Regions from separate parts of the Streptomyces sp. NPDC096176 genome, predicted to be linked through region 3. Evidence: riboswitches for the same ligand, from Rfam matches in the RefSeq annotation. Region 3 holds a riboswitch; each other region holds the start of a gene.

Region 1 (4,203 bases), on a different contig from region 3:
GGGCCCAGCAGTCCGGTCACGGAGCCGGGCCGGGGGGTGAGGCTGACGCCGTCGAGGATCAGCCGCCCGTCGAAGGTGCGGCTCACACGGTCGGCGACGAGGGTGGGCGGCCCGGCGGACCACGCTCCGTCGAGTGCCTGCCCGGCTGTCGTCTGTCCAAGGCCGGGCGGCCGGGCACCATCGTCCCGCCGCTGCGTGCGGGTCGTCATCGCACACTCCTCGTGCGATACAGAACCAGGACGAACGCCGGAACGCCGACCAGCGAGGTCACCACGCCCACCGGCACCTCCTGGGGATCGAGGACGGTACGGGCCAGGGTGTCGGCCCAGACCAGGAACACCGCCCCGGCGAGCGCGGTGACCGGCAGCAGCCGGGCGTGCCCCGGGCCGACGAGGGCACGGGCGGCGTGCGGCAGGACCAGGCCGACGAAGCCGATCGCACCCGCCGAGCTGACCAGCGCGGCGGTCAGCAGCGCGGTCACGCACAGCAGCATCAGCCGGGTCCGGGCGACCGAGACCCCGAGGGTGGCCGCCGCGTCCTGACCGAAGGCGAAGGCGTCCAGGGTGCGCGCGTACCCCAGGCACATCAGCAGTGCGAGCGCCAGGACGGCCATGCAGAGCCCCACCTCGCTCCAGCCGGCCCCGCTGAGCGACCCGAGCAGCCAGAACAGCACGCCCCGGGTGGTCTCCGCGTCGGCCGCCGTCGTCACCACGAACGAGGTCAGGGCGGAGAACAGTTGCATCGCTGCCACGCCGGACAGCACGACCCGGTCCGTCGTCCCGCCGAGCGTGTGGCTGAGCAGCAGCACCAGTGCGAACGAGCCGACCGCACCCACGAACGCGCCGCCGGACACGGACAGGACACCGCCGCCCGCCCCGAGGACGATGACGACGACGGCGCCGGTCGACGCACCGGAGGAGACGCCCAGGACGAAGGGGTCGGCGAGGGGGTTGCGCAGCAGTGACTGCATCACCGTGCCGCACACCGCGAGTCCGGCTCCGCACACCGCGGCGAGCAGGGTACGCGGCAGCCGCAGGTTCCAGACGATGCCCTCGCGGATCGCAGTGAGATCTGTCGTGCCCCAGCCCAGATGGGAGGCGACCACGGACCAGGCGTCGCCCACACCGATGTCGGCCGGGCCGATGGTGATGGCCACGGCGACGGACGCGGCGAGCACCGCCAGCCCGCCGCCCAGGCCGGCCACGACGCGCAGCACCCGGGCGGCACCCCGCGTCGGGCGGACCGGGGAAGACCGCAGGGCGGTGGTCATCCGGCGAGTCCGTACGCGCGCAGCGCCGCGGCTACCTTCTCCACGCCCTCGACGGTACGGATCGTCGGATTCATGGCCTGCCCGCTGAGCAGCACGTACCGCTTCTTTCTCACCGCCTCCATGTTCTTCGTCGCCGGGTTCGACTCCAGGAACGCGATTTTCTTGGCGGCCGACTCGGCGGTCTGCGACTTGCGGGTGAGGTCCCCGATGACGAGCACGTCGGGATCGCGGTCGGCGACGGTCTCCCAGTTGATTTGGGGCCATTCCTGCGTGCTGTCGTCGAAGACGTTCTTCGCGCCGAGCGCGTTCGTGATGATGCCGGGCGCGCCGCAGCAGCCCGCCATGTAGGGGGACTCCTGGTTCGCGAACCAGTACAGAACGGTGGCGTTCTCGGCGCGGATCCCGGACGTGGCCTTCGTGACCCGGCTCTTCAGCCCGGCGACCAGCTTCTCGCCACGCTCCTCCACCCCGAAGACCCGGGCCAGTTCCCGCACCTCGCGGTAGACCGTCTCCATGGCCAGGGGCTTCGTCCGTGAGCCGTCACCGTCGCCGCTGTTGTCCTTGCCCTCGCAGTCGGCGGGCGACAGATACGTCGGCACGCCGAGCTCATCGAACTTCTCGCGGGTGGCCACTCCGCCCTTGCTCAAGGTGGACGCGAAGGAGGAGGCCACGAAGTCCGGTTCGGCGGCCAGGACCCTCTCGAACGACGGCTGGTTGTCGGCGAGCCGGGGCACCTTCGCGTTGGCCCGCTCCAGTCCCTTCATGACGGGGTCGGTCCAGGTCGCGGTCCCCACCATGCGGTCGGCGAGGCCGAGGGAAAGCATGATCTCGGTGGTGTCCTGGTTCAGGGACACCGCCCGCTTCGGTGGAGCCTCGACCGTCACCTTCTGTCCGCAGTTGTCGAACGTGACGGCCTGCGCGCCGCTACCGGCGGACTTCCCGGACGGGCCGGAGCCGGAGCCGCATGCGGTGAGCAGCAGCGCCCCGGCAAGGAGCAGGACGGAACAGCGGGTGGGACGTGGCAGATGCACGGTGGCGGCTTCCTCAACGTCAGGACCCATACGCGGGGCCCGTGTGGACGATCGGTTGCCAGCAGGTCTTCGGACTCGGGTTCACCCCGGCGGGACGCCTTCCCGGACCCGGCCGTGACCGTCGTCCAGTGGCTGCTGCCCCGCCCGTCACCCTCACCGCTGCGCGTCAGTTCCGGACTCCCACCGGATTCCCTGACTCGTGCACACATATGGCCGCGTTCACGAGTTCGACTGGCGTTCGGAAGTTACCACAGCCTTACTTCGGCGGCCCTGATGGGCCTCACCGTGGCAATCCTCGATGACTCGAGCGGACACCACACCCTCGCGCGGGTGCTGTCCGCGCTGCCCTCGACCAACACCGCCGGCGTCCGCCTCAGGCAGCACGCCTCGCACTGAGCGGCCCGATGCCCGACAGCATCATCCCTTTTCCGCGCCCGCCTGCCCGTGCCGGCGGGCGTTGGGGACGGCCGGTGAAAGCCCGGAGGTTGACGAAGAGTCATGGGGTCGGCGCGCACCTCTTACCTCATCGACGGTGAGGAGTCCTGGTCCCTTGGCCGACCACCGGGCGAACCTCGCCCCCGGCTGGAAGCCCAGCGCGTGCTCGCCGAGCGGGGGGGGCGGGGTACGTGTGCGGGCATTGGCCTACCCGACCGAGTCCGGTGACTTCGGCCACCGGCGCTCAGTGAGAGCAGGGGCTCCAGCCACGGAGGATGGGGCGGGCCCGGCGCTTGGAGCGCTACGCCGTGTAGGCCGCCGTGGTCGTGAATTCGTGCCGCGGTGAGGTGAGTACCTGCTGTGCCGGTCCCTGCTCGATGAGCTCGCCGGTGTCGAGTACGGCGATCCGGGAGGCAGCTGCTGCGGTGTCGAGGTCATGGGTGATGAGGATCAGGGCCAGTTCGCCACGCTCGCACAGCAGTCCGGCGAGTGTGTCGAGGAGGTCGCGTCGGGTGACCATGTCGAGCCCGGAGGTGATTTCGTCGCAGATCAACACCCGGGGGTGGGCGAGCAGGGCCCGGGCGAGTGCCGACCGTTGGAGTTCGCCGCCGGACAGCCGGCCGGGTCTGCGCTGGACCAGCTCCCCGCTGAGGCCGAGGGTGTGCAGGGTCTTCAGGGCCTCGGCCCGAGCCTCCTGCGGGTCCGTGCCGCGCAGCCGTACCGCTGTGCGCGCCACTTGGTCCAGTACCGGGCGGTGTTCGTCGAAGGCCGCCCTTGCGTCCTGGAAGACGTACTGGACCGCGGACAGTTGCTCGCGGGTCCGGGCACGCAGGCTGCGCGGGAGCGGGGTGCCGTCGAGCAGGACATCGCCCTTGTAGTCGCGGTGCAGTCCGGCCAGGCAACGGGCGAGTGTGGTCTTGCCGCTGCCGGAGCGGCCGATGACGGCCAGGCACTCGCCCGTGCGGACGGTGAGCTCAGGGGTGCGCAGCACTGCCGTGCGGGAGTGGTGCGCGGTGAGGTCACGTACCTGGAGCACGACGTGTCCTTCATGTGCCGAGGGACTGGCGCCCACCTCCCCCTCCGCTGCGAGGAGTTGGACGGTCCATGGATGCTGGGGGGCCAGCCACACCTGCTCCGCAGGTCCCGACTCCACCACGCGACCGTCACGCATGACGAGCACCTCGTCGGCAAGCGCCCGGACGACGTCAAGGTCGTGGCTGAGCAGGAGCACGGCGATGCCCTGCCGGGCGATCGTTGCCAGCTGGGCGACGATTGCTTGCTTCGTCACCACGTCCTGCCCTGTGGTCGGCTCGTCCGCGACGATCACCCTGGCGCCGAGGAGCAGTGCCTGCGCCAGGACGAAGCGCTGCTGCTGCCCGCCGGAGAGCTGGTGCGGATAGCGGCGAAGGAGGGATTCTCCGGCGGGGAGTTGAGCCAGGGAGAGCGCCTGCTCGATACGGTCCGTGG
Region 2 (4,203 bases), on a different contig from region 3:
CGCCTCGCCAGTGCGTCCGCCAGCCCGCGTTCCCGCAGCCACGCCAGCGCCTTCACGGTCCCGCGCGTGCCCGGGACGACCACCAGGTCGGCGTCCACGAGTTCCTCGGCGCGGTCCACGAACCGCACCACGACGCCCGGTTCGGCGGCCAGCGCGTCCACGTCGGTGAAGTTCGACATCAGCGGCACCGCGCAGACCGCGACCCGCAGCACGTCCTCACCGACGGGCGCCGCGACCACCGACTCCCGTACGGCGCCGCGCAGCGACACCCGCAGACCGTCCTCCTCGTCGATGCCGAGCCCGTGCGCGTACGGCAGGACGCCGTACGTCCGCCGCCCGGTGAGCCCGAGCAGCATGTCCAGCCCCGGCTCGAGCAGGGTCACGTCACCGCGGAACTTGTTCACGAGGTAACCCGCGACGAGCGACTGGTCCTCGGGGCTCAGCAGCGCCGTCGTACCGAAGAACTGGGCGAACACCCCGCCCCGGTCGATGTCCCCGACCACCAGCACCGGCAGCCGTGCGGCGCGCGCGATGCCCATGTTCACGATGTCCGTGCGCCGCAGATTGATCTCGGCCGGACTGCCCGCCCCCTCGCAGATCACGGCGTCATACGTGCCCCGCAGTTCCTCCAGACACGCCATGACCGGCTCGAACAACTCCCGTTTCCTTCCGCCGTGCAGACCCTTCCCGGCGGACGATCCGCCGGCGGTCCCGAAGAAGCCGCGGGCGCTCAGCTCACCCACCGGCTTGCCCATCAGCACCACCTGGCTGGAACGGTCGCTGCCGGGCTTCAGCAGCACCGGGTTCATCAGGGCGGTCGGCTCCACACGCGCGGCCTGCGCCTGCATGGCCTGGGCGCGCCCGATCTCCGCGCCCTCACGCGTCACGAACGAATTGAGGGACATGTTCTGCCCCTTGAAGGGCGCGACCTTTACCCCTTGCCGCACCAGCCAACGGCAGATCCCCGCCGTGACGACGCTCTTGCCGGCGTCCGAGGTCGTCCCGGCGACCAGCAACCCCCCACCGGTCATGCCGGCCTCCTCCCGCCGCGCCCTGCGCGCAGCATCCGCCCCGTGGCACAGACCACCAGGGTCAGCAGGCCGACACGCCGCGACAGCCGCACCGCCCGCCCGATGTCGTCGAACTCCACCGCCCGGCCGTCACCGTTGAGCACCGGACGGTGCTCGACCCGGCCGCCGTACGAGAGAGTCCCGCCCAGCCGCACCCCCAGCGCGCCGGCGAACGACGCCTCGACCGGGCCGGCGTTGGGGCTGGGGTGCTTGCCCGCGTCGGCCCGCCAGGCCCGTACGGCGCCCCGCGGATCCGGCCCGCTCGCGGCCGCCAGGATCGCGGTCAGCCGCGCGCCGGGCCACCCCGCCACGTCGTCCAGACGCGCCGACGCCCAGCCGTAGCGCCGGTAGCGGGGCGACTTGTGGCCCACCATCGCGTCCAGGGTGTTGACCGCACGGAAGCCGACGAGGCCGGGCACGCCGGCCAGCGCGCCCCACACGAGGGCGCCCACGACCGCGTCGGAGGTGTTCTCCGCGACGGACTCGACGACGGCGCGGGCGATCTGCTGCTCGTCCAGGGCCTGCGGATCGCGCCCGCACAGATGCGGCAGCCGTTCACGTGCCGCCTCGACGTCCCCGGTGGCCAGCGCGTCGCCGATGGCGGAGGCCTCACGCCCCAGCGTCGTACCCCCGACGACGGCCCACGTGGCGGCGGCGGTCAGCGCGATCGACGCGGCGGGGGAGCGGCGTGCGGCACGGCTTGCCAGCGCTGCCGCGGCGGCGGCACCGCCCGCGCACACCGCGGTGTGCAGCGCGCCCCGGCCGCGGTGGTCACGCCACAGGACACGCTCGACGGCGGCGGCCATCCGTCCGAACGCGGCGACCGGATGCCCACGGCGGGGATCGCCGAGGAGCAGGTCACCGACGAGGCCGGCGGCGGCGCCGTACACGAATACTCGGTCGGCACGCACGGGATCAGCGATCCCGGAAAGGGTGTCCGACGGACAGGGCTGTACCGCAGCCGGGCATGAGACGAGTCCTCACTCAGGGTCCGCGCCCTGGTTCGACGTGACCGGCGGTGAGAGTTCCTGGCTCCCCGGGGATCGTGCTTCCCGGGTGACAGTGGCGGGACCGCGCCGGATTCGCACCGGACTTCCTCTTCTGCCGCCGTTGATGGCCCCGGCAGTCCACCATGCGCGCGAACGCCCGTCAACTCGCCATTGACCTGCGGCGGGACAGTGTGCCGAGCCCCACACCGGTGCACACACGAAGGCCGGGCCGAAGGCACCCGCAGGTGTCCTCGACCCGGCCTTGTGAGGGTCCGTCGGTCGTCAGGCGACGATCAGATAGATCCCGTAGGAAACGGCCGCCGCGCAGAGCGCGAAGCAGGCGTACGCGCCCGTGCGTGCCAGTGCGCCGGAGCCTCCGGCCTGCGAGGCCGCCTCCTGCTTGGTCAGGCCCACGATGCCCAGGGTGAACAGGCCCACCAGGGCGACGGTGGCGACGAGGCTCACGCCGAAAACGGAGCCGAGAGCTGCCCAGTCGATCTTCATGCTGCTGCTTCCTTACACCGTGGCCGGACGTGCCGGCTCGGGCTCGGCCGGGGCCGGGATGGTGGCCTTGATGTCGCCGGCGGGCGGCGGGGTGACGGCCGCGATGGCGGTCGTGACGACGCCCGCACGCTCATCGGTGCCGTCGGCGTCCACGTCGTTGACGTTGGTGTGGTCGACGACCTGGCGGCGCGAGATGAACCAGATCGCGGTGCACGCGGCGACGAGGAAGACGGCGACGGCCGCGACACCCCAGTCGCCCTGCTTGGTGACGTACTCGGAACCCGCCGCGACGAGGCCCGCGGCCGGCAGGGTCAGACCCCACGCCACGAACATCCGGGTGGCGGTGGACCAGCGGACCACACCGCCCTTGCGGCCGAGGCCGGCGCCCATGACCGCGCCGGAGCAGGAGTGGGTCGTCGACAGGGAGAAGCCGAGGTTCGACGAGGCGAGGATGACGCTGGCCGCGCTGGTCTGGGCGGCGAAGCCCTGCTGCGGCTGGAGGTCGGTGAGGCCCTTGCCCATGGTGCGGATGATGCGCCAGCCGCCGAGGTAGGTGCCGAGCGCGATCGCGACACCGGCGGAGACGATGACCCACAGCGGAGGGTTGGAACCGGGGGCGATCACATTGCCGGCCACGAGAGCCAGCGTGATGATGCCCATCGTCTTCTGGGCGTCGTTGGTGCCGTGCGCCAAGGAGACAAGACCGGCGGAGGCGATCTGTCCGGCGCGGTAGCCCTTCGCCGTGGCCTTCTCGTCGGTCTTCCGGCCGAGCCGGTATGTGAGCCGGGTGGCCAGCATGGCGGCGAGGCCCGCGACGAGCGGTGCGGCGACGGCCGGGATCAGGACCTTGGTGACGACGACGCCGCCGTTGACCCCGCCGAAGCCGACCGAGGCGACCGTGGCGCCGATCAGACCGCCCATGAGGGCGTGCGAGGAACTGGACGGCAGACCCACCAGCCAGGTGGCCAGATTCCAGAGGATGGCGCCGACGAGCGCCGCGAAGATGACTTCAGGTGAGATGCCTGATTCGTCGACCAGACCGCTGGAGATCGTCTTGGCGACCTCCACCGACAGGAAAGCACCGACGAGATTCAGAACGGCAGACATGGCCACCGCTGTCTTGGGCTTCAGTGCACCGGTCGAGATGGTCGTCGCCATCGCGTTGGCGGTGTCGTGGAAACCGTTCGTGAAATCGAACACGAGCGCTGTCACGATCACAATCGCGAGCAGCAGGGTGATGTGTTCCATTTACCCAGGCAATCGTTTGACGTCATTGACTCGGGGACCGTAGGCAACCTGGATGAACGGAAGGTGAACTGAGTCAGGCTACCCGGTGTCTCCAAGTGGTGTCCGGGGGCCGCTTGTCTGGTTTCCGCCCCGGGCGCCGCTCCTCGCAGCCACTCGAACACCCTCCGTGTCCCCAGTGGCGTCGTCGGGCTCTCGTCGGACCGTCGTCGGGCCGTCGGACCTTCGGTGACAGGATCACGGTATGACTGATGAGGCGCGGCACGACGCGATCGAACGGGCATGGCAGGACCTCGTGGACACGGCCCGCAGGACGGCCGCCGAGGGACTCGTGGTGGGTACCTCCGGAAACGTCTCCGTACGGGTCGGCGAGCTCGTCCTCGTCACGCCCAGCG
Region 3 (4,203 bases):
GCAGCAGCAGGTCCATCACGGCCGTGAGCACGGAGGCGTACGCCACTCCCGACAGCACCAGGCGCGTCGAGGCGATCCGTCCACCGGAGCGAGCGGTGGTGTAGACGAGGAGCAGCGTCAGCAGGGCACCGGCGAAGGCCGCGGCCGACAGCGACACCGGGCCGAACAGGCTTACGCCGAAAACGATGACGGCCACGGCACCGAGCGACGCACCCGACGACACGCCCAGAAGATAGGGCTCGGCGAGCGGGTTGCGTATGAGGGCCTGCAACGCGGTACCCACCAGGGCGAGCCCCGCACCCGTCACCGCACCGAGCAGCACGCGTGGGGCACGTACGTCGAGCACGATGGTCTCGCGCGCATGGGACCAGACGGGATCGGACCAGTCGGCACCGAGGGCATGCGTCACGATGCCCCACACCTGACCGGGCGGTACCTGCACCGACCCGATGGCCATGCCCGCCGTCATGGAGACGACGAGCAGGACGGCGAGGACCACCAAGGCCGGCGCGAAGGCCCGTCGCTGCGTCTCCTCCCGTGCTGCCGAGTGCCGGGAGTCGGAGGACGCCACCGGGGCGTCCTCCGTCCGAGCCGTCACCGGAACCGCTCGGGATGCAGTCCGTGGGCCAGGTCCTCGACGGCGTACGGCGCGCGGACGCCGACCAGAGTGGCGGTCAGGGGCAGCACGACGAAGCGCTTGTTCTTCACGGCGGGGACGTCGGCGAGGGCGGGCTGAGCGAGCAGGAACTTCTTCTTCTGCTCGATGTTTCCGGCCCCGGCGTAGTCGTAGATCGCGATGACCTCCGGCTTGCGGGCGACGACCTGCTCCCAGGAGACGTCCCCGAAGACGTCGTCGAGGTCCGCGAACACGTTGCGGCCGCCGGCGAGCTTGATGACCTCGGTGCCGAGGCTCTTGCCGCCTGCGGTGAAGGCGGTCTTGTCGCCGCTGTCGTAGACGAACACGGATACGGCGGGCGCCCCTTCCACCGCCTTCGCCGTCGCGCTGACACGTTCCTGAAGGTCGGCCACGAGCTTGTCGGCCCGGTCCCGCACGCCGAAGATCGAGCCGATCGTGCGGATCTCGTCGTAGGTGTCCTTCATGGACACCTGCTTCTTGCCGCAGTACTCGCGATTGAGGTAGGTGTCGATACCGGCGTCGGCGAACGCCTCGCGGGACCTGCCTTCGTCCTCGGCGAACGCGCTGCCGTAACCGCCGTAGACGAAGTCCGGCTCGGCATCCAGGACGTTCTCGAAGGACGGCTCCTTCTTGGCCAGTTCGGGGACGGCCTCGAAGTCCTTCGTGAGCTCGGGCAGGACGGCGGAGTCCGGGAAGGCGGTGCCGACCATCCGGTCCTTCAGCCCGAGCGCGAGCATAAGTTCCGCCGGGTGCTGGTGGATGGTGACCACGCGGGAGGGCGGTGCGTCGTACGTGGTGCGGGTGCCGCAGTTGTCGATGGTGACCGGGAAGCCCTGCGCCACGGGCGAGGCGGCGGGCTTCTTGTCACCGGTGCGCTCGGACGCGGCGCAGCCGGCGAGGAGAGTCGCGGACAGAGCGACGGCGGCGCCCATGGCGCGCAGGGCGTGGCGGCGTGGCCGGGAGTAGGGCAAGGAAAGGGGACGGGGCATGCCGTCGTACACGTAGAGCCTCCTGCGGAGTCCGCGCTCCTCGGATCGGGCCCGCGACAGGCCAGTGTCCTGACTCCCGGATCGACGTTCCCCCGGCCTTCCCGCGCGCGATGCGCAGTGGCTGTTCAGAGTTCCACTCCCCGGTCACAGTGGCGGGACCGTGCCGGAATTGCACCGGCTTCCTGTCTCCCGTCGCGGTGATGACCAGCTGATACTACGTTTCCTCGAACCGTGGGTGAAAGGGCGCACGCGGACGCCTGCCCAGCGGCCGCGTGGCGGCGATGGCGGCGATGGTGAGAACGGCCGCCGCGACGGCGGCGCGCGCGGTGAGGGCGCAGGCGGCGCGCTGGTGAGCGGTGGTCATGTCAGTACCCTGGATGATTCGCCGTGGCAAAGTGCCGCCTTCAACCCACTTGCCCCATTCCGGGGCTGGTGGATGCCTGGCGCATCTCACCGACAACGCGAGAATGTTCGCCCGTCTCGCGGAGCATGCCCTGCGCGGTGAGCTCGTAGCGGGTTACGACGGCGGGGTGGAGCAGCGCAACGCGATCACCGAGGCCACGGCGGGCCGCAGGCCGCCGAGCACCGCGAGGAACTTGCCGCGCACACGGCCGGGCTGGAGGCAGCCTGGGCGGCCTCCGTCGCGAAACCGTCGCGCCGCGACGCCACCACAGCCGGCACGCCGATGGCGATCAGCGACCAGATGCACACTGCCCACTTCGCGGCGGGCAGTCCCGCCGTACGTCGATGATCGGCCGTGGGGCCTGGAAGTCTCCTGCCCCGGCGGCGTTGAAGGCCCGGACGAGCTGTCCGCGCAGTTCCGTCCAGGCGTCCTGCGGGTCCATGCCACGCAGGGGGAGCGGCCAGCCGCCACTCGCCGGAGACGTGGTGGCACATGGTGTGCTTCGCGGCGCTGCCGCCCTTGATGCTGCCCAGGTGCGGAGTGCCGAACTCCATGAGCCGGCAGTACGTCGGCCCCGATCCGGGCGGCGCGGCCTGCCCGAGGGCGTAGCGCTCCAGGGGCAGCTCCGCCCAGGGCGACGTCTCCCAGGCGGTCAGCCGCTCCACGGCCAGGAGCCGGGCGAGCCGGGCGCGTGAGGTGACTCGGGGGAAGGGGTGGACCGCCCCAAGAGGTGCTCTACAGCGATGCGGAGCCCGGAGCCTGCCGCCCAGCCCTGCTGTACGAAGAGCAGAAGGTGGAGGTCGTCCTGCTGCGCGGTGAGCTCGGGGACCCCTCAGTCGTGGTGTCGACGCATCCGTACGAGGAGATGGTCGAGGCCGGCAAGAGGGTGGACGTCATCCAGGGCAGCGGCGTCGGCAAGAGGATCGAGGTTCGGACTATCGGGTGGTGCCGTCCGCTTCTCACCTCGCGTAGTAGTGGCAGAAGTCTTGTCCAGCGGGAAGTCATGCGGCAGGTACTCCCACGGGATGCTGGTCCGATCGGCAGAGAGGGACGTGTCGACGACTTGTCCACAGGTCGTGCCGCCGTGCCAGGGCCGGCCGTTCTCACCCCTCGGGGACTCGGCCGCGCGGTCCTGCCCCCGGGTCTTCAATAGCCGACCATGTCGTAACCGGCGATCCGCTGCTATGGTGCCGCGCCGCTTCGGCGCTCAGATTCCTCAATGAGCCATGGGAGCCTCCTCCTTTGAGACGGAATGGAGGGCCTGGGCCGGCTGACCCGTCGCGGTGCGCGGGTCGACTCCCGGTCGACCGCCCTCGCTCCTGACCGCCGCACGGACCGCCGGAGTGACGGTGATCACTGACGCCCTTCGGAGGGTGCTGCGTACGCTTGTGCCGTCGTCGCGGCGGGGCCGGGAGAGCGGCGAAGCTCTCCCGTAACCGCCTGACGGTGTGCCAGGAAAGTCAGCAAGTGGTCAGCATGAGTCCTGAAAAACCTGGGGAATGCTGCCCGAACATGCGACTCGTTGTAGGGTAGGAAAACCGCCCTTGACCTGCACAAACGCAGGCAGGGAGCCTAGATCCGGGAGTGCCTCGATGCTGCGCACCATGTTCAAGTCCAAGATCCACCGGGCCACGGTCACCCAGGCCGACCTGCATTACGTCGGGTCCGTCACCGTCGACCGCGATCTCATGGACGCCGCCGATCTGTTGCCCGGCGAGCTCGTCCACATCGTCGACATCACCAACGGCGCGCGCCTGGAGACCTACGTCATCGAGGGGCAGCGTGGCTCCGGTGTCATCGGGATCAACGGTGCCGCCGCCCATCTGGTGCACCCCGGGGACCTGGTGATCCTCATCAGCTACGCACAGGTCGAGGACGCCGAGGCGCGCACCCTCGTGCCCAGCGTCGTGCACGTGGACGCCGACAACCGCGTCGTGGCGCTCGGCTCCGACGCTTCCGAGCCTGTGCCCGGCAGCGACACGGCCCGCAGCCCGCAGGCGGCCACCGCGCTCTGACGCGGCGCGACGCGAGGTGCACCGGCCCACCCCACGGCACCGCCCAGCCTGAAAGTCCCGGCCGTGGTAGAGCTTCAGTGCTGGATCAGGCCGCCGACCGGGACCGGAGCGACGTGGCCGGTCGGCGGAGACGTCTGCGCCAGGGCGAGGCCGATGTCG
Region 4 (4,203 bases), on a different contig from region 3:
ACGTGGGTGGTGGAGGCCGAGTACAGGCTCTTGACGGGGACGGTGACCTGCTGGGCCGACGCCAGTTCACCCGTCAGCTTCGGCTTCGGCGCGCCGCACTTGACCAGGACGTACGACTCGGGCTTCCCCTTCGGGTAGGGCTCCTTGACGGTGAGGACCTGGTAGCTCTTCTCGTAGCGGAGCGTGAAGTTCTTGGCGTGCTTCACCTCCGACTTGACCGGGAAGTAGTCCTCGGCCGGGTCGAAGTTCTTGACGCAGCCCTGTCCCGCGGCCGTCGCCTTGGCATCGGCGGGCCGGCCGGAGTCGCCGCCGCACGCGGTGGAGGTGAGGGCGGCGGCGAGGACAGCCGCGGCGGCGGCCTGACGACGGCCGGGCATGGGGGACCGTACGGACACAGATGACTCCAGGTGGCGTGCGTGGCAGGGCGCACCGGCAGCGCGCGGCGCGCGATGCGGCGTAAGGGAGGGAACCCGCTGAGGGCGGAGGCCGTCAGAACCAGGGGTAGGGGGCTGACGCGTCAAGCGGTACGGACAGACTCCGACGGGCCATGGGCAGCACGAGGCTGCCACCACACCTGAGCAGGCACACGCGTGCCACCGCCTCTCCTGGGGAAATCCGCCCCGTACATCGAGGTGCGACGGCGTGAGTCTCCTGACTCGGGATCACGGCTTCTCCGGCCTTCCCACCCCGGACGGGGCGGTGGCCTCGGGTGGAGTCGCTCCCCCTACACAGTGGCGGTACCGTGCCGGAATCTCACCGGCTTCCTCGTTCCGCCGTCGCTTGTCGGACGGAAGCATGGCAGAGGGGGCCGTCGCTCCGCCAGACCCACCTCTGTGCGTTCAGCCACAGGACGCGGCCTGAGGTCCGCGCACGCCGCATGTTCGCCGCCGAATTCGTCTGCTACGAGGTCGAGTTGGCGTGGGCGGAACGGCTGTGGGTGGGCTTCGCGGACACGTTCGTGCCCGGCTGGTACGACTCCGGCACCGGCCGGATCGCCATCCTCCTCGGCCAGGGCGCCCTCTATCTGGCCGTTCCGCTCGGCCTGCTGTTCTACGTCCGGCACCGCATCGGAGCGAACACGTGGCGCCGGTTGCACCGCTTCGTCATCGTCGTCTATGTGCTGTGTGTGGCACACCCTGCTGTACGGCACCAACGTCTTGTACGGCGAGTGGCCGCGCACCGTGCTGTGGCTGCTGCAACTCCCGGTCGCCGCGTTGCTCTTGCTGCGCCTGCTGCGTCCCGCACGGCGGGCCGAGCGGCTGGGCGCACCCAGGCGGCGCGAGGGCGCGTCGTTGCCGGGCTGGGTGGTGCGGGCCGCCGGCCGGGTGGTCGCCGGGGCCGTCGTGGTGGGGCTCCTCATCGTGATGACATCCGGCCATGACGGCGGCCGGGAACGCCCGGCCGAGCCGCCCGCGACGAGCCCGCACGCTCATGAGCCCGAATGATCCGGGCAGTTGGCTGATGGGATGATGACCGGCGACAGGGCGACGACGGTCCGAGGAAGCCGGTGCGAATCCGGCGCGGTCCCGCCACTGTGATCGGTGAGCGGATCCCGAACGGGCCACTGCCCCGCGGAGGGCGGGAAGGCCGGGACGAGCTGCGAGCCGAGAGCCAGGAGACTCACGTCGTCGCCTCCTCGAAGGACACCGGAGCGGATTTCCCCGGAAGAGAGGGGTGTTTCGGCGTGTCCGAGACAATGGGCGGTGAGGCGTACGCCGTCGAGGTGCCGGCGCGACCGGTCGGCGGTGTGCCCTGCCGGGTCGTCGTGTGCCGGGACTGCTGCTGCGGCACCTCGAAGGTGACCGGCGTCGACCACGCCGCACAGACCGCGCGCCTGCGTGCCGAGGCTCCCGTACGTGTGTCCGCCTGCCTGGACGTGTGCGAGCAGGCAGGCGTGATCGTTGTGCGGCCCTCGTCCGCCGGGCGGGCGGCCGGAGCCCGGCCGGTGTGGCTGGGCCTGGTCAACGACCCGGACGCGACAGAGGACATCGCCGCCTGGGTGCGGGCGGGCGGCCCCGGCGTCGCGCCCCGTCCGGAGATCCTCGACCTGTACACCTTCACCCCGCCGCGCCGCCGCACGGCTTCCTGAGCACCGGCGAGCGCCACGGCTCACAGAGGCAGCGGGGCGATGCCGCGGTCGGGATGGCGCGGGCCGAGGAAGACGACGATGCGGCGGCCGGTGGGCCGGGACGTCCAAGACGTCCCGGCCCACCGGAACCTGCGGTCAGGAAGCGGACAGCTCGCCGCGGACCGTGCGGGCGGCGGCGACCAGGTTCTCCAGGGAGGCGCGGGTCTCGGGCCAGCCACGGGTCTTGAGACCGCAGTCGGGGTTGACCCACAGCCGCTCCGCCGGGATGGCCTTCAAGCCGGTGCGCAGCAGCGCGGCGGCTTCCTCGGTGCTCGGGACGCGCGGGGAGTGGATGTCGTACACCCCCGGGCCCGCCTCGCGGGGATAGCCGTGGGCGGCGAGTTCTCGGGCGACCTGCATGTGCGAGCGGGCGGCCTCCAGGCTGATGACGTCGGCGTCCAGGTCGTCGATGGCCCGGACGATGTCGCCGAACTCGGCGTAGCACATGTGGGTGTGGATCTGCGTGTCCGGGCGCACTCCGCTCGTGCTGAGCCGGAACGCTTCGGTCGCCCAGGCCAGGTAGGCAGGGTGGTCGGCGGAGCGCAGCGGCAGGGTCTCGCGCAGGGCGGGTTCGTCCACCTGGATGACGGATGTGCCGATGGCCTCGAGGTCGTTCACCTCGTCGCGCAGGGCGAGCGCGACCTGACGCGCCGTTTCGCCGAGCGGCTGGTCGTCGCGGACGAAGGACCAGGCGAGCATGGTGACCGGGCCGGTGAGCATGCCCTTGACCGGCTTCTCCGTGAGGGACTGGGCGTACGTCGTCCAGCGCACCGTCATCGCCTCGGGCCGGGAGATGTCGCCGGCCAGGATCGGCGGTCGGACGTAGCGGGTGCCGTAGGACTGGACCCAGCCGTGCTGGGTGGCCAGGTAACCGGTGAGCTGCTCGGCGAAGTACTGGACCATGTCGTTGCGTTCGGGCTCACCGTGCACCAGGACGTCCAGGCCGGTCTTCTCCTGGAAGACGATCACCTCCTGGATCTCGGCCTTGATGCGCTCCTCGTAGGCGGCCGTGTCGATGCGGCCCGCGCGCAGGTCGGCGCGGGCGGTGCGCAGTTCGCCGGTCTGCGGGAAGGAGCCGATGGTCGTGGTCGGCAGCAGGGGCAGCCCGAGGTGGTCGCGCTGGGCGGCGGCCCGCTCGGCGTACGGCTGGGAGCGGCGCGCGTCGGCGTCCGTCACGGCCTCGGCACGAGACCGGACGGCAGGGTCGCGGGTGATCGGCGAGGCGGCGCGGGAGGCGAGTTCGGCGCGGTTGGCGGCGAGTTCGGCGGCGATCGTGTCCGTGCCCCGGGCGAGGCCCTTGGCGAGCGTGACGACCTCGGCGGTCTTCTGCCGGGCGAAGGCCAGCCAGCGCAGGATCTGCGGCTCGATGTCTCGCTCCAGGGCCGTGTCGATCGGCACGTGGAGGAGGGAGCAGGAGGCGGACACGTCGACGCGGTCGGCGAGGCCCAGCAGGATGCCGAGCGTGGCGAGCGACTTCTCCAGGTCGTTGACCCAGACGTTGCGGCCGTTGACCACGCCTGCGACCAGGCGCTTGCCGGGCAGCCCGCCCACTGCGGCGAGCGCGTCGAGGTTCGCGGCGGCGGCCTCGGTGAAGTCCAGGGCAATCCCGTCGACCGGGGCCTTGGCCAGGACGGGAAGCGCGTCGCCGAGCCGGTCGAAGTACGAGGCGACGAGGAGCTTGGGCCGGTCGGTGAGGGCGCCGAGCTCGCGATAGGCGCGTGCGAGGGCGTTCAGTTCCGCCGGCGTGCGGTCCTGCACGAACGCCGGCTCGTCCAGCTGCACCCACTCGGCGCCGGCCGCGCGCAGATCGGCGACCACCTCGGCGTACACCGGCAGCAGGCGGTCCAGGAGAGTGAGCGGCTCGAAGTCCGCGGGCACGCCCGGGGCGGGCTTGGCGAGCAGGAGGTACGTGACGGGCCCGACCAGCACGGGCCGGGCGGTGTGACCCTGGGCGAGGGCCTCCTTCAGCTCGGCGACCTGCTTGCCGGAGTCGGCCGTGAAGACGGTGTCCGGGGCCAGCTCCGGCACCAGGTAGTGGTAGTTCGTGTCGAACCACTTGGTCATCTCCAGCGGCG

The links. A riboswitch is a leader RNA that binds a small molecule or an ion and turns the genes downstream of it on or off. The one in region 3 is predicted to bind cobalamin.
Region 1: linked by a shared signal. The riboswitch ahead of ACIQ7Q_RS27575 (ABC transporter substrate-binding protein) and the one ahead of ACIQ7Q_RS22300 (ABC transporter substrate-binding protein) in region 3 are both predicted to bind cobalamin.
Region 2: linked by a shared signal. The riboswitch ahead of ACIQ7Q_RS19830 (cobalamin biosynthesis protein) and the one ahead of ACIQ7Q_RS22300 (ABC transporter substrate-binding protein) in region 3 are both predicted to bind cobalamin.
Region 4: linked by a shared signal. The riboswitch ahead of ACIQ7Q_RS27555 ((2Fe-2S) ferredoxin domain-containing protein) and the one ahead of ACIQ7Q_RS22300 (ABC transporter substrate-binding protein) in region 3 are both predicted to bind cobalamin.

What each region holds. Positions count from the first base shown of each region.
Region 1 covers NZ_JBIWFV010000011.1:200,899-205,101, forward strand. The annotation lists gene ACIQ7Q_RS27565 (ABC transporter ATP-binding protein) at 1-209, opposite strand, end outside; gene ACIQ7Q_RS27570 (FecCD family ABC transporter permease) at 206-1,270, opposite strand; gene ACIQ7Q_RS27575 (ABC transporter substrate-binding protein) at 1,267-2,331, opposite strand; cobalamin riboswitch at 2,344-2,549, opposite strand; gene ACIQ7Q_RS27580 (ABC transporter ATP-binding protein) at 3,038-4,203, opposite strand, start outside.
Region 2 covers NZ_JBIWFV010000006.1:481,746-485,948, forward strand. The annotation lists gene ACIQ7Q_RS19825 (cobyric acid synthase) at 1-1,031, opposite strand, end outside; gene ACIQ7Q_RS19830 (cobalamin biosynthesis protein) at 1,028-1,981, opposite strand; cobalamin riboswitch at 2,071-2,209, opposite strand; gene ACIQ7Q_RS19835 (hypothetical protein) at 2,342-2,563, opposite strand; gene ACIQ7Q_RS19840 (anion permease) at 2,576-3,811, opposite strand; gene ACIQ7Q_RS19845 (class II aldolase/adducin family protein) at 4,053-4,203, shown strand, end outside.
Region 3 covers NZ_JBIWFV010000007.1:431,530-435,732, reverse strand. The annotation lists gene ACIQ7Q_RS22305 (FecCD family ABC transporter permease) at 1-571, opposite strand, end outside; gene ACIQ7Q_RS22300 (ABC transporter substrate-binding protein) at 595-1,638, opposite strand; cobalamin riboswitch at 1,668-1,850, opposite strand; gene ACIQ7Q_RS22295 (hypothetical protein) at 1,841-1,990, opposite strand; gene ACIQ7Q_RS22290 (hypothetical protein) at 2,760-3,182, shown strand; gene panD (aspartate 1-decarboxylase) at 3,622-4,044, shown strand; partial or broken gene ACIQ7Q_RS22280 (NUDIX hydrolase) at 4,119-4,203, opposite strand, start outside.
Region 4 covers NZ_JBIWFV010000011.1:195,251-199,453, forward strand. The annotation lists gene ACIQ7Q_RS27545 (ABC transporter substrate-binding protein) at 1-395, opposite strand, end outside; cobalamin riboswitch at 624-808, opposite strand; gene ACIQ7Q_RS27550 (hypothetical protein) at 1,125-1,445, shown strand; cobalamin riboswitch at 1,498-1,622, shown strand; gene ACIQ7Q_RS27555 ((2Fe-2S) ferredoxin domain-containing protein) at 1,697-2,089, shown strand; gene metE (5-methyltetrahydropteroyltriglutamate--homocysteine S-methyltransferase) at 2,225-4,203, opposite strand, start outside.